One region of the Leptolyngbya sp. CCY15150 genome, then DNA from elsewhere that is predicted to be linked to it. Evidence: predicted binding sites of a transcription regulator. Region 1 holds the regulator's gene; the other holds the start of a gene.
What was found. Region 1 encodes NtcA, which controls nitrogen genes in cyanobacteria. Its sites were predicted from a motif close to TTTGTANNNNNNNNTACAAA; they were not measured.

Region 1 (7,478 bases):
CCAAACACATGGGCAAACACCACCCGATAGCGATCGTCACAGTCAATCAGCCGACTGGCATAGTCAATAAAGCCGCGAGGCTGTTGGGCAGGGTTGATCGGCGACAGGCGCGGCGCACGGATTTTGTTCAACGGCAAAAACGTCGCCCGCCCAGCCCGCTTTTGCTTGAGCAGTTCAATCCCCGCTGCGGCTATTCCATCATCTTCCACCACCAGATGCCCCAAGCGGCCACCAGCAGCAATTTCCAGCGCCAGTTGATACTCCGCTTCCACCCGACCCAACTGGGCCACCAGCCCGCAGATACCCGGCAAGTTAGCTTGGGTGAGCAGGCGCGTGGCTCCCGTTCCATGGGCATCCTGCATCGCCTGCACCTGGGCTTCTAGGCGATCGAGCTGGCGTTGTTTATCCCGCTGTTCTCGCAGCAGGCGATCGCTAGTCTCCTGTTGCAGCTTCAGTTGGGCCTCGGTAGCGCTCAAAGCCTGGGCCCGCTGCTGCACCTGCTGGCGCTGCTGTTGGTGCTCGGTTTGTAGACTGGCCTGCTGCTGCTGGTGCTCGGCCAGATCGCCAGCGATCGCTTCTAGAGTTTGCCGATGCTCTTGATTTTTTTGCTGGAGTTGATGCACCCGTTCCTGTAGCGTCGCCTGCTCGCGCCGCCCTGGCTCTAGTTCCTGCAGCCGCGATTCAATCCGGTGCCGCAACTCCGTTTGCTGTTGAATCCAGGCGGCCGACGCAGAGGCGATCGCCTGGGCCGACTCACGACTCGCCTCTAGGGTTTTCTGGGCAGCATCCCGCGCTTGCCGTAGCTGTACCAACTCTTGCGTATCGAGAACTTGCTGATCCGCCTGCAGAGCCTCCAGCGCTTGGCGATGGTCATGCAGTTCCCGCTGGGTGCGGCCCAGTTGCGTGGCCGTCTCTTGGCTAGCCGTGATTAACGCTTGCTCTTGCCGCTGAAGCTGCCGCAGTTCTGCCTGCCGCGTCGCGAGAGTCGCCTGTAGTCCTAACTGCTCATCTTCCCCAAGAGCTTTCACCCGCCGGTTCAACTCCTCCAAGGACTCCGTCGCTTGGGCAATATCCACCGCCAGAGCCTGGAGCTGGGTGCTGTAGTCAGCTAGGGCTTGATGGCTGGCTTCAAGCTGCTGTTGGAGCTGCTCCGCCTGCCGTTGGCGATCGCGCCAATGGAGCACCGCCTCCCACTGACTTTTATCCTGAAATTCCGCGCGTAGGGCCTGGTACTTCTCCGCCTTAATTCGATCTTGGGCCAGGCGATCGCGCTGGGCAATCAACTCCCGTTCCACGATGCGAAACTGCTCCTCCCGCTCCTTCACCGCGTCCAGCTTGCCCGTCGCTTGAATAATTTTGCGATCGAACGCAGCCACCCCCGCCAGCTCGTCAATAATCTCGCGGCGTTCCCGAGGGTTCATGGAAATAATGCTGGTGACGTCCCCCTGCAGAACAACGTTGTAGCCTTCGGGATACACGTGGAAGCGGTGCAGGTGGTCGTGAAGCTGGGTGAGGGTACAGGGCTGATCGTTGATGTAGTAGTTAGAGGTGTAGGTGCCCTGGGGCGTCACCCGCAGCTTCCGGGTCACCTTCCATTCCCCCGTCGCCAAAATTTCCTGCAGCAGCGGATCGGGCTCGTCCTCAAAGGCATAGCGATCCGGTTCAGGAGCGGGAGGCGTCTCGGGCGACCCATGTCCATTAAGATCTACCCCATTGAGGTTTACCCCATTGAGACCTGTCTCATTGAGATCTGCCTCATTGAGATCTACCCCATTGGGATCCGATCCATTAAGCTCTGACCCATTGAGATCTGGATCAAGCCCCTGGGCTTCCGGTGCCTCCCCCGTAGACTCATCAGGTGTAGATGCATCAGGTGCCTCCCCTGTAGATGCATCAGGCACTTCATCGGGGGATTCTGGCGGGGATTCTGGCGGGGCAGCGATCGCCCTCGAACCCACAGCATCCTCCGGCTCCATCTGAAACGTCACGGTGACACTAGCTTCCACCGTAGAGCGACTGCGGCTCGAATGATTTTGGTTAACCAAATCGGGCAACCGCTCCGCCCGCATTCCCTTGGAGCCAGACAAACCTAGGGCAAACAGCAGCGCATCCAAAATATTGGATTTTCCCGACCCATTGGGGCCAGAAACAACGGTGAACCCAGGCAGCAACGGGACTGCCGTTGTCCCGCCAAAGGACTTGAAGTGAGAGAGTTCAACCCGCTTAATGAACACTAGGGATTGCCGCGATGCGCTTCAGTACGAATATACTACATCCATGGAGGTGTCGCCCACGGAGGGATCAACAACCGTGCCTCAATCCTAATGCACTGGCTTGATATCCACCTAGGATTGCCGCAACACCCATGGGTGACGTAGTCGCATTATAGGCAATGATTGGAAATTAACGCTAAATGTAGCGTATTGTCTCAAAGGTTACCCCTAGGTTTTGAGCACAACGCCATAATAGGCCCATGGATAAATTCCGAGTTCAGATCCTCGGAAGGCGCAAATTCCCGGTGTCTGCCTGAGGCAGCCCTGGGGTTCGGCACCGGAGATTTGCGCAAACCCATGCCAGGACTAATCCTAGGCTTAAGTAAACTGCTGACTGAGGGCCACGGGATTATGCACCGTAATCCGCTTTTTGTGAATGGAGATCATGCCTTCTTGGCGCAGATCCCCCAGCAGGCGGGTCACAGTCACCCTGGTTGAGCCAATGGCCTCAGCGATCGCTTGGTGAGATAGCTTTAGGTCAATGGTGATGCCTTCTTGACTAGGAACGCCAAAGTCACGGCAGAGAATCAGCAAAAAGCTCACCAACCGCGATCCCATATCCCGATGAGCTAGGGTCTCGATCATCATCTCGGTTTGCAAAATCCGAGACGATAACCCCCGCAGCATAATCATCGAGAGTTCAGGATTTTCGTGAAAGGCTTTTTCAACCTGGTCAATCGGCAGCGACAGCAATTCCACCGGCGTGAAGGCCACAGCATGGTAGAAGCGATCGGAACGATGTCCCGTAATCAGCGACAGTACCCCAAATACACTGTTTTCCCGAAGCAAGGCCACGGTGATTTCTTCGCCCGCTTCATAGACTCGGGAGAGCTTCACCGCTCCACTGAGCAAGAAGTAGACGCGCTCCGCCGGATCTCCTGGAAAAAAGATTGTTTTACCACGTTCAAAGGTCTCGACCATCGGTGGAAATGCACCTCCGCTGATCTGGCGGAATACATTTGCCAACGGCTTGTCTTGCGTTACTACCATAGCCCTCGCCCTACCCAATCCCTTAAAGAGTTCTTGTTCACTGTTCGAGCAAGTCGCCTCAGCACATGTGCGAATCGGCTAAACCAGATTTTGCAACTAAACTCTGACGTTACATCACTAAAACTTAACTTATGGGTGCTTTTTTGTGCTCCATGCTACATATTTTTTGAGTCTTTGATAAAGAAGATGTTGAGTTTAGCAAATGAGCACGGGCGATCGCTAGGAATGGCGAGGCTTAGCACCCCCTAGGTATTAGCTTATACACCACCCATAGCGCTTGTAGATATCTTCACACCACACCGGTATCCTGTTGTCTCTACCCCAAGGTTGTTAACCCTTCACCAAGCAATTCTTGAGGTTGTCCTCTATCTTTGTGTCCCCATTTTTCAGTATTCTCCTAATGGCGATCGCATCCAGCCCGTTCCTCAGTTTGGGCCAAGCAAACTAACGTTATCCGGTGACTTGGGAGCAGCATTGCGAAATCCTTGGCTGCCTCTCCCATACCTGCGATCGCCACCTGGAATCTTTAACGCTGTGAATCAACTGTCATGCTGAACCTGACCGGAAAAAATGCCCTCGTAACCGGCATTGCCAACAATCGTTCCATTGCCTGGGGCATCGCTCAGCAACTGCATCAAGCGGGTGCAAACCTCGGCATCACCTACCTCCCAGACGATAAGGGTCGGATGGAAACCAAGGTGGCTGAGTTAGTTGAACCCCTACAACCCAGCTTATTCCTGCCCTGTAACGTCCAAGATGACGAACAAATCGAGACGCTGTTTCAAACGGTGCAAGAGCAATGGGGCAAGATCGACATTTTGATCCACTGCCTGGCGTTTGCCCGACGCGATGACCTCACCGGCAACTTTAGCCAAACCTCCCGCCCAGGGTTCACCACGGCGCTGGATATTAGCACCTACTCCTTGGTCAAGCTTAGCCAAGGGGCAGCGGCGCTGATGAGCGAGGGGGGTAGCATCGTCACCCTCACCTACCTCGGGGGCGTCAAGGTGATACCCAACTATAATGTAATGGGGGTAGCCAAGGCGGCCCTAGAGATGAGCGTACGCTACCTGGCAGCAGAGCTGGGCCCTCAAAATATTCGGGTGAATGCTATTTCAGCCGGCCCCATTCGCACCCTGGCTTCGTCAGCGATCGGCGGCATCCTCGACATGATCCACCACGTGGAAGAAGTCGCGCCACTACGACGCACCGTCACCCAAACCGAAGTAGGCAACACGGCTGCATTTCTCTGTAGTGACCTATCCAGCGGCATGACAGGGCAAGTGCTCTACGTGGATGCGGGCTACGAAATTATGGGCATGTAGGTAGGGGCAGCAGCTCGGTTTAGTCGTTACACAGGGGTAGGGATATGCAAACACGCGATCGCCAACAGTTGGAAGAATCTGGGGGGCTAGAGTTTCCCTTGCGCACCGCGTCGGTAAGTCGGGCAACGCAGGAAACCCAGGTTCACGTCAGCGTCAATGTCGATGGGCAAGGGATAGCCAACGTGGATACGGGCATTCCCTTCCTTGACCATATGCTGCATCAGATCTCCTCCCATGGACTGCTGGATCTGGATATCCAAGCCCAGGGCGACATTGAAATTGACGATCACCACACCAATGAAGATGTGGGCATTACCTTCGGGCAGGCGCTGCACCAGGCCTTAGGCGATCGCAAGGGCATTGTCCGGTTTGGTCATTTCATCGCCCCCCTCGATGAGGCCCTAGTGCAGGTGAGCCTTGATTTTTCTGGACGCCCCCACCTCAGCTATGGTCTAGAGATTCCCACCCAGCGCGTCGGCAGCTACGACACCCAGCTCGTGCGAGAGTTCTTCGTGGCCGTGGTCAACCACAGCCAAATGACGCTACATATTCGCCAACTGGATGGCATCAACTCCCATCACATCATCGAAGCCACCTTCAAAGCCTTCGCCCGCGCCATGCGCATGGCCCTGGAGATCGATCCCCGCCGGGCACATTTAATTCCCAGCTCTAAGGGTGTTCTGTAGGGTCAGCGCGTATGCCAGAAGGGCCAGAAATTCGCCGGGCAGCGGATGCGATCGCTGCTGCTGTGGTCAACCAACCGATTCAAGACCTATTTTTTGCCTTCGATCGCCTCAAGCCCTACGCCGAATCCCTGGCCCGCCAGCAGATTACCGCCGTGCAGACCAAGGGCAAGGCGATTCTTCTCCGGTTCGATCATCGGCTCTCAATTTATAGCCACAACCAGTTGTATGGGGTGTGGATGATTCGACGCGCCTATGCCTTTCCCGACACGAAGCGCCAGCTTCGCCTAGCCATTCATACCGCAAAAACATCCGCCCTGCTCTACAGCGCCTCAGACATTGAGGTGCTCACCGACCATGAGATCGATCACCATCCCTTCCTCAGTAAGCTAGGGCCCGATGTGCTGGATGCCAACACCACCATCGAACAGGTGAGCGATCGCCTCCTTGATGCCAAATTTCGGCGACGGCGCTTGGGCTCTCTCCTGCTCGACCAGCATTTTCTTTGCGGTCTAGGCAACTACCTGAGAAGCGAAGTGCTATTTGTAGCGGGACTGCATCCCAGCCATCGCCCCATGGACTGCCCCGAGGATGCCCTGTATCGGCTAGCAGAGGCAGCGATCGCCCTCTCCCGCCGCTCCTACGAAACGGGCGGCATCACCAACGACCTAGAGCGCGCCCAGCATCTCAAGCAGCAAGGCCATCCCCGCCGCGACTATCGTCACTACGTCTTTTCCCGCAGCGGCAAGCCCTGCTACACCTGCGGCACCACGATTGCGAAAGACATAGCTGGAGGACGTCGATATTACGCTTGCCCCACCTGCCAGCCTAGCCTATAAGTTCATAGCAAAACCTGTCCCCAACCCATCCGGTGCTGAGAACAGATTCATGAAAATGATGACAAAGACACCGGGACAAGAGATGCAAGCATTCTCAGGGATCTCATGCAGGCTCATTGCCGAATCGTTAGGAAGACTTTTTGGAACTGCGCCAGGCCTCGGTCATGCGCCCAAAGTTGAGGCGAAACTCACCCCAGCCCAAGCGACTGCCTGCCGAGTCTTCATCCCAGGATGCCGACAGCACCCCATAGCTCAGTCCCACAACGCCTAGACCGAAAAAACCTAAACTGACCAGCAGCACCGCTGTTGGAGGTAGCTTAAAGAGTTCCTGGGTCACGACAACATAGCTGACAATAAACGTGGAAATCCCCAGCACCGTCGGCACGCCGCAGAACAGCGCCATGCGTCGAATCATGCGGCGGCTGACCACCTCAGGGATGGCCGAGTTGGCGCTGGGCGATCGCTTCGCAGCCGATGAAGACGAGGCAGGGCGGCTAGTCGCAGCCGGGGCAGGCTTTTTCTCCGTCTTTTTGCGGTTGCTAGACGGCTCAAACGGAAGGCGATCGGCGTCGGTCGATTTGTCGTTTGACTTAGACCCCATGGCGCTTAACCGCGAATGCCAAGACGCGTAATCAGGGCGCGGTAGCGTTCTTGATCGTGCTTGAGAATGTAGGCGAGGAGCCGTTTCCGCTGACCAATAATTTTCAGCAAGCCACGCCGGGAGGAGTGATCCTTCTTGTTGACTTTAAGGTGGGCACTGAGCTGGTTAATGCGCTCGGTGAGCATGGCCACCTGTACATCAGCCGATCCGGTATCGGTTTCGTGGACTTGGAAGTCGGTGATAATCTTTTGTTTTTGCTCTTGCAACAAAGCCATGGGTCGTCTGTTCTCTATCAACGCAGTCGAAGCTACTCATCATATCATAGCGGGTCATGCTGTCGGAAGGGTACCGCAGCGGCATGACTCAGACCTAGCTAGTCTCGACTCAGCCAGGCGATCGCTTCCCGAATCCACAGTTCCACATCGGTACTTTTCGACAGCGTGGAATATTGCCCCACGGTTCGCAGAGCTTCCATAATTTCTTGGGTACTGTAGCCCAGGGCCATCAGGGTAATTTCCACATCTTCCTGCACGGCAGGCACAGGCGCTGCATCGGGAGCACTGGTCATCAGCCCCGATTGATGTCGCCACTCGGCTAATTTACTGCGCAATTCCAAGGAAATCCGCTCCGCTGTTTTTGCCCCCACGCCGGGGGTGCGGGACAGCATTCGAATATTGCTAGACACGATCGCCTGCACCAGATCTTGAATGCCTAGGGTATCCAGCAGCGCCAGGGCAAGCTGGGGGCCAATGCCGCTCACGGCAATC
Region 2 (7,478 bases), on a different contig from region 1:
GGCGATGCTCTCCCCAGACCAGCGATCGCCGGCGGAGATCAGGCTAAGCCTATCATAGGGCTTCTAGATTGTCGGCTGGTTGGCTAGTCTTGGAAGATCCTCTGGGGGATCTTCTTGGGGATCCTCTTGGGGATCCTTTGGGGGATCAGCCCGCCATCCAGTCTTCCAGGTCGGCGACTGAGGTGGGTAGGTCGGCTGTCAGGACGCGATGGCCTTGATCGGTCACCAGTACGTCATCTTCAATGCGAATGCCGCGCACATCAGCAAAGTGGGCTAATCGCTCCCAGTTCACCCAAGGGGCATAACGCGATCGCCTGTCTGGATCGTTCAACAGGGCCGGCACCTGATAGAACCCTGGCTCAATGGTCACCACCATGCCCGGCAGCAGGGGCCGATCCAGCCGCAGGTAGCCCAAGCCAAAGCGATCGCTGCGCTGGCGGCCGGGGGCATAGCCGGCAAAATCTCCTAGGTCTTCCATGTCATGCACATCGAGCCCGAGCAGGTGACCGATGCCGTGGGGAAAGAAGAGCGCATGCACATCCTGGTCAACAAGGTCGTCTACCGCACCCCGCAGAATGCCTAGATCGACTAGACCGGCGGCCAGGGTTGCTGCTCCTAACAAGTGAATCGAGCGATACTCTACCCCGGGCTGGATCGCGGCAATACAGGCATCATGGGCCGCTAGCACCACTTCGTAGAGCGATCGCTGGCTGCTGGAAAAGGTGCCCGATACGGGCCAGGTACGGGTAATATCTGCCGCCCAGCCCCCCGCGGTCTCGGCTCCTACGTCGGCGAGCAGCAGGTCTCCCGGCTGCAGGGGATGGTGGTAGACCTCGTTGTGTAACACTTCCCCATGCACCGTCACAATGCTGTTGTAGGCACAGGTCATATTGGCGGCGACAATCACCTGTTCCATGGCGGCCCGCACCTGAGCTTCAGTGCTGCCGATGGCTCGCATCCCAGCTTGGTGGGCTCGCACCGTCACCTGAGCTGCCTGCTCTAGTTCAGCCAGGGCCGCGGCATCATGCTGTAAGCGCAGGCTGACGATCGCTTGCACCAAGTCGGCATCGGCTCCTGTGGGGGAGAAGGATCGCTGGAGGAGGTGCTGTTGCTGCTGTTGGCTGCTGGGGTCTTGCACCGGCAGGGTGAGCGCGCCATCTAGAAAGTCGGCAAGCTGGCTGTAGGGATAGGCAGCATCGGCAGCGATCGCCTCGGCCCACTGGTCTCGGCTGGGGGTGGGGCCATGCCACAGGGCAGCGCTGGGGGCAGGATCGTCTAGAAACAGCGTGAGTCGTCCACCATCGAGGTGAATCGCTGCCCTTTCGATAGACTGGCCGGCAAAGTAGAGGAAGTGGCTGCTGGCCCGAAAGGGATAGCTATTGGCCGGAAAGTTGCGGGACATCCGCTGCCCAGACCAGAGCACCACGGGCTGATCGAGCCGATCGGCAAGGCGCTGGCGGCGCTGCTTGAGATGATGGGACAAGGTCAGGGGCGATCGCCCAGAAGATGTATCAATAGCTTGCATGGTGCAGAAGAGAGGGGACGAGAGCTTCTGGTGCCTATGCTAGCGCAGGCGGGTGCTGGGGGAAGCAGTCGGGAGAGCATTACTGAGCATCGCTGGGGGCCAGAACACCATTGAGAAAAATATCGGCAATGCCCTCAGCCATTTCTTTCATGGCGGCGGGAGACGAGCCATTTTTCATGACGCTATCTTGACTGAACCCGGCAACGGTGAACATCCCCAGGAAAACCTGAGCCACAATGCGGGGATTCATCGGGCGATAGGTGCCGCGTTCCATGGCAGTTTGAAAGAAGGCCTCGGCAACGTCGGTCATTTTTTCAATCACGTCGGTTTGGATGCGCTCTCGCAAATCTGGGTGAAACTGCGCTTCCATGAAGCATACCCGCAGAATATCGGCGTTTTCATGCATATGCAGCATTCGCCGCCGCATCACTTGGGCGATCGCTTTATAGCTGCCCATCTCGCTGAGTTCGGTGAGTAAATCGGTGAGAATATCAACCCAGCCCCGAGTGGCTACTTCGACTAGAATTGCTTTTTTGTTTTCAAAATGGCGAAATAGGGTACCTTCTGCCACCCCCGCCGCTTGGGCGAGATCGCGAGTGGTGGTGCCATCGTAGCCGCGCCGGGCAAATAGCCGCTGAGCAGCGTTCAGAATTCGAGTCTGCGTTTCTAGTTCGGGGGACGTGTGGCGATGGGAAACGTGCATGGCTACATCAGAAATCAAAAGTCAGAAATCAAATTAGTGTGACGTGGGTGATACCTACGTCGTAGAGCGCTGTCTTAGGATGCCGACGAGTGAGATGCATGTGTAACGATTGAAGGGATAACGGCACCGCCTAGGCTCAGCTTAACGTTAATTTTTTGCGGGCAAGCATCTCCTTAATGATTCCCTACACAAGGGGAGATTCCAAGCGTTATGGCTCCAGCAACCCCAAGTGTTTGGGATGGGATAGATACCGTCCGGGCTGAGCTGGTCGCAGCCCATCCCCTATTCTTGTGCTGATTCAACGAGTGCTACCCATGCAAAATCGCACCTAGGCTGTTGAGAACGTTAGGTGCGATTAGCAGCAGGATTTGGTTTTACATCATAGACGTTCCTGATCCTTGAACCGCCAAGCTTCATAACCAAAGCAAGACGGTTGGGGCAGGCAGTCCTAGGACGTCACAGAATGGATAGTCCACACTCAAAGGGCGGGGCATTGCTGTGGTCGATGCCGCTTGATTCAGGGAGGTGCGGTGGTTAAACCCGGAAATGCCTAACGTGCTCCTTCACACCAACAGCTAGGATTTCTGAATGACCTCGTACGAAACCTAAACGACGGTCTACATGGGCTGATCTACGCACGCCATTAGGGGGGAGGCGACTGCAAAACCTAGTGGAGACCAGTAGCCTAGACTACCCATGCCCGACCATGGCAGGAATCTCCTCCTCATCTTCGGGATCGCGCAGGCTAGGAAACAGAAAATGGTTTTCTTCGACGTACTGAGCCCCAAATAAACCTTTCTCAGCCCAAAAGTACCGGTCGGTGGTGTGTTCATTTCGCTTTACCAACAGCAATGCTGGGGGCAAAATGCCTTCAGACTGAATAAACTTGCGAGCAGCCGTAACAGGTTTGTCCTCGCCGCTTTCAATGCTATACTGGGGCACTAAATCTAGAATTCTCCGTCCCTCCTGGCGACGACGGCTCTTGCGCTTGCGTCTTCTGGCCAAGCTTTCTACCTCCTCTTTCGATCGACAGGTGTAATCGTCACTACAAAATAGAAAAACCGTGCAAAGTATATCGACTTGAGTTTAAAATTTCAACTTTATTTAAAGGTTTTACACATTTCATTTATTCAATATCCTAAGCTATCTAGACTTATCAACCGTTCTGTGGATCGCACCCCCGCTTGATTAACGTAACGAACTGTTAAGTAGCTGGGTATACCTGCGTAGTTTTGTGCCCTTGTCATCAGCTTTTAGGCGGAACAAACAGGATTGAGTGGTGCTGTATTCGGACTGCGCGCTAGGATTTTTTTTAGGAGCGATCGCTCAGCGATGCAGATGGGGCTAGCTCCTGTCCTAAGGGTTAGGGATTGTGAATGGTGATCTCGGCAAGCGATGAATATGTGAGGTTGTGTGAGACCCAAATGGCCCTGATTCGCCAAGGCCTGGGGGCCACCCTCAGCGTGGTCTATCTCACCGAAGACATGGCCAACAATGCCATCGCCAATCTCCGGCCGATTGTGGCGATGCCCGAGGCTGTGCGCGATTGGTCGGCGGAGCGCTTACTCACCTGGTTGACGGAGAGTGGCCATGAGGCGGGGGAGCCGCCCCGCTTGGCTTTGCCGTCCCGAGGTGGGGGGGATGGCAGCAGCGATCGCCCCGTTCTGCGGTTAGGCTCGACGATGAACGATGGCGACCTACCGACCCCAGAGCCCTTAAAACAGCCTTCTCACCAGGTTATTTTGCCCCTAGGACACAACAATGTGGTATTTGGGGCGCTGGTGGTGGCTCGGGGCGATCGCCCTTGGAAACCGGCAGAACGCACCCAAGTAGAGCATATTGCCCGAACGTTAGCGATCGCTCGCCTGCTGGATCAGCGCTCCCAGTGGATGACCCAGCAGTTCCAACGCCAGCGCCAGATCCAGGCCCAGCAGCGGGAGATGCTGGGCAACCTGCTGCACCAGTTTCGCAATCCACTTACGGCTATGCGCACCTTTGGTAAGCTGCTCTGGCGTAGGCTACTGCCGGAGGATAAAAACCGCAGTTTGGCGAACAGCATCGTCCAAGAGAGCCAGCGCCTGGAGGAGTTGCTCAAGCAGTTTGATCAGGTGATGGATCAGGGGCAGGTGTTGGATTGGGAGGATACGGATGACTCGACCGGGCCATGGTTGACAGCAGGGCTGCTGGAAACCGCTCGTTTGCCTAGCCAGAACGCTCTCACCGGGCAGCAGCTTGTCCTAGAGGGTTGTGCCATCACCGATGTGTTAGCGCCCCTATTATCCAGCGCTGGTGCGATCGCCCAAGATCGACAGATTCAGCTCAATGTAGAACTAGCCGATGATCTGCCCGCTGTCCTGACCGATCGCCAAGCCCTGCGGGAGGTGCTGAATAACCTGCTAGACAATGCCCTGAAATATACACCAGCCCAAGAACAGGTGTGGGTGTGGGTGGGCGATCGCCAGGAAACCCCCACCGGCACCCTGCAGGCTGTGACCATTGCGGACACGGGGCCAGGTATTCCCCCTGACGATTTAGAGCATATTTTTGAACGCCACTATCGCGGTGTCCAGGCCCACACCGGTATTCCCGGCACGGGGCTAGGTCTGGCGATCGCTCGTGATCTGATCATCCAGATGGGGGGCAAGCTAGAGGTCTACAGTCCCCTAGCGGCATGGCAACCCCAAGGGGATCAGGCTCCTCTGCTGCCCCTAACGTCCCACGGCACAGTTTTAGTAGTATGGCTGCCAGAGGTGGCGTAGAATTCACGCCCGTTGGCTCCGCTCGCCTATCGGCAACCGCTTAGCTTTCGCTGAGGGTTGGCTGGAGGTCAGCAGGAGCGATCGCGCCCTGGGGTTGGGTAAAGGCGATCGCCGACTGTACGAGCCCCATAAACAGGGGATGGGGGCGGTTTGGACGAGACTGAAACTCTGGGTGGAACTGGCTAGCGATGAAGAAGGGGTGATCTGGCAGCTCAATAATTTCCACCAGCCGCCCATCCGGCGAGGTGCCGCTGACCGCATAGCCGGTTTCTAATAGCAGCGTGCGGTAGGCGTTATTGAATTCATAGCGATGGCGATGGCGCTCATAGACCACCTCTGCACCATAGAGCCGCTCCGCTAGGGTGTTGGGAGCAATGCGGCAGGCATAGAGCCCCAAACGCATGGTGCCACCTAGGTCAACCACATCTTGCTGTTCTGGCAAGAGGTTAATCACGGGATTTTTACAGGTGGGGGAAAATTCGGCACTGTTGGCATCCTCCAGTCCAGCCACATGCTGAGCCCATTCAATCACCGAGCACTGCATCCCTAAGCAGAGGCCGAGGAAGGGAACATGATGCTCTCGGGCATAGCGAATGGCTGCCACCTTGCCCTCAATCCCTCGGTTGCCAAAACCACCAGGGACAATGATGCCGCCGACGCCTTGGAGGAGCTGTTCTACACTTTGCCCATCGAGGTCTTCTGAATTAATCCAGCGTACGTCGAGGCTAGCTCCGCTGGCGATCGCTGCATGGCGCAGGGCCTCAGCCACGGAAAGGTAGGCATCATTGAGCCGCACATATTTGCCGACGATAGCAATTTCTAAGGGATGGCCTGGGCGATAGAGACGTTCCACTAGGGTGCGCCAATGGTCGAGATCGGGGGGGCGTTGGTCGAGGCGCAGTAGATCCAGCACTTGGTGCGCCAAACCCTCCTGTTCTAAGGTGAGGGGCACTTCGTAGATGCTGTCGGCATCCTGGGAGGTGATCACGCAGGCTTCGGGCACGTCGCAAAATTCCGAGAGCTTCGACTTGATGCCGGGCTGCAGGGGGCGATCGCTGCGGCAGACCAAAATATCGGGTTGAATGCCAATAGAACGCAGTTCCTTCACCGAGTGCTGGGTAGGTTTGGTTTTCATTTCCCCCGCCGCTGAGATCCAGGGAATCAGCGTGACGTGCATATAAAGCACCTGGCTGCGCCCTACGGCTTTGCGGAATTGGCGAATGGCTTCCAAAAAGGGTAGGGATTCAATATCGCCTACGGTGCCCCCAATTTCTGTGATCACCACATCGGGATTGGTATTTTGGGCCACGCGCAGGATGCGTTCCTTGATTTCATTGGTGATGTGGGGGATCACCTGCACTGTGCCCCCTTGGTAATCACCCCGCCGCTCTTTGTTGAGCACCGCTTGGTAGATGGAGCCCGTGGTGACGCTGTTCAGCCGCGACATAGAGGTGTCGGTGAATCGCTCGTAGTGACCCAAGTCTAGGTCAGTTTCCGCGCCATCTTCGGTGACAAACACTTCGCCATGCTGAAAGGGGCTCATGGTGCCCGGATCTACGTTGATGTAGGGATCGAGCTTGAGGATGGACACCGAGTAGTCCCGCGATTTCAGCAATCGCCCTAAGCTTGCGGCCACAATCCCTTTACCGATGCTGGAAACAACACCGCCGGTTACAAATACAAATTTAGTCATTCCTTTAAACACCCACCGAGTGAAGACTGACGGTGCGATCGCCACTCTCCCAACGCTTCCCAAAGGGATAGGTCAGGAAAGATGGGTCTAGCCATATCGCATTCATTGTGCCACAGCGTGCCACAGCACCGACAGGTTACGGCTGGTGCAGCCAGGTCTCTCACGCTATCCGTCGATGGAGACTTCTTGGGGCTCCTTGACCGATTCTGGAATAGGTGGCAGGGTAGGACTTTCCAGCGATCGCCCTGGCTCTGCCGGCTCTGTACGCTTCGAAAAGCCCCAGGCAAACAGGGCGGTAATCAGCATCACCATGATCCATTCGGGAGGCACAAAATCTGGATTGATCACCCGCAGCAACAGCCGCACACCCACCAATCCCACCGTGACAAATCCCGCATCTTCCAAGTAGACAAACTCATCCAGCCAGCGAATGAACAGACCTGCCATGAAGCGGAGGGTGAGCACGCCGATCGCTCCCCCCGTCAACACCAGCCAGCGTTCTTGAGAAATGGCGATCGCCGTGGTCACGCTGTCTAAGGAAAAGGCTAGGTCGGTGACGGCAATCATCGGGATAGCCTGCCACAGCGAGGCGAAGCGTGGCCCGTGGTGATGGTGGGCGCTGCCATCGTCATCCGAGCGAAAATACTGGAAGACGAGCCAAAGCAAATAGGCGGCTCCCAACAGCTCAAACTGCCAAAACTGAACGACCCACGTCGCCGTTAAAATGAGCACGACCCGGAGCGTAAACGCTGCAACCAGCCCAATATTCAACGCTTTGCGCTGCTGTTCAGCGCTACC

Region 2: the regulator NtcA is predicted to act here: its motif matches at 3,261-3,280, upstream of JUJ53_RS23135 (DUF3155 domain-containing protein).

The regions. Positions count from the first base shown of each region.
Region 1 covers NZ_JACSWB010000146.1:29,728-37,205, reverse strand. Annotated here, with positions in the region: gene smc (chromosome segregation protein SMC) at 1-2,234, opposite strand, end outside; gene ntcA (global nitrogen regulator NtcA) at 2,592-3,263, opposite strand; gene fabI (enoyl-ACP reductase FabI) at 3,812-4,588, shown strand; gene hisB (imidazoleglycerol-phosphate dehydratase HisB) at 4,633-5,274, shown strand; gene nei (endonuclease VIII) at 5,286-6,110, shown strand; gene JUJ53_RS05500 (PAM68 family protein) at 6,238-6,711, opposite strand; gene rpsO (30S ribosomal protein S15) at 6,717-6,986, opposite strand; gene ruvA (Holliday junction branch migration protein RuvA) at 7,085-7,478, opposite strand, start outside.
Region 2 covers NZ_JACSWB010000292.1:16,904-24,381, reverse strand. Annotated here, with positions in the region: gene JUJ53_RS23145 (aminopeptidase P family protein) at 146-1,525, opposite strand; gene JUJ53_RS23140 (TetR/AcrR family transcriptional regulator) at 1,605-2,228, opposite strand; gene JUJ53_RS23135 (DUF3155 domain-containing protein) at 2,919-3,233, opposite strand; gene JUJ53_RS23130 (HAMP domain-containing sensor histidine kinase) at 3,605-4,987, shown strand; gene JUJ53_RS23125 (CTP synthase) at 5,028-6,680, opposite strand; gene JUJ53_RS23120 (DUF475 domain-containing protein) at 6,846-7,478, opposite strand, start outside.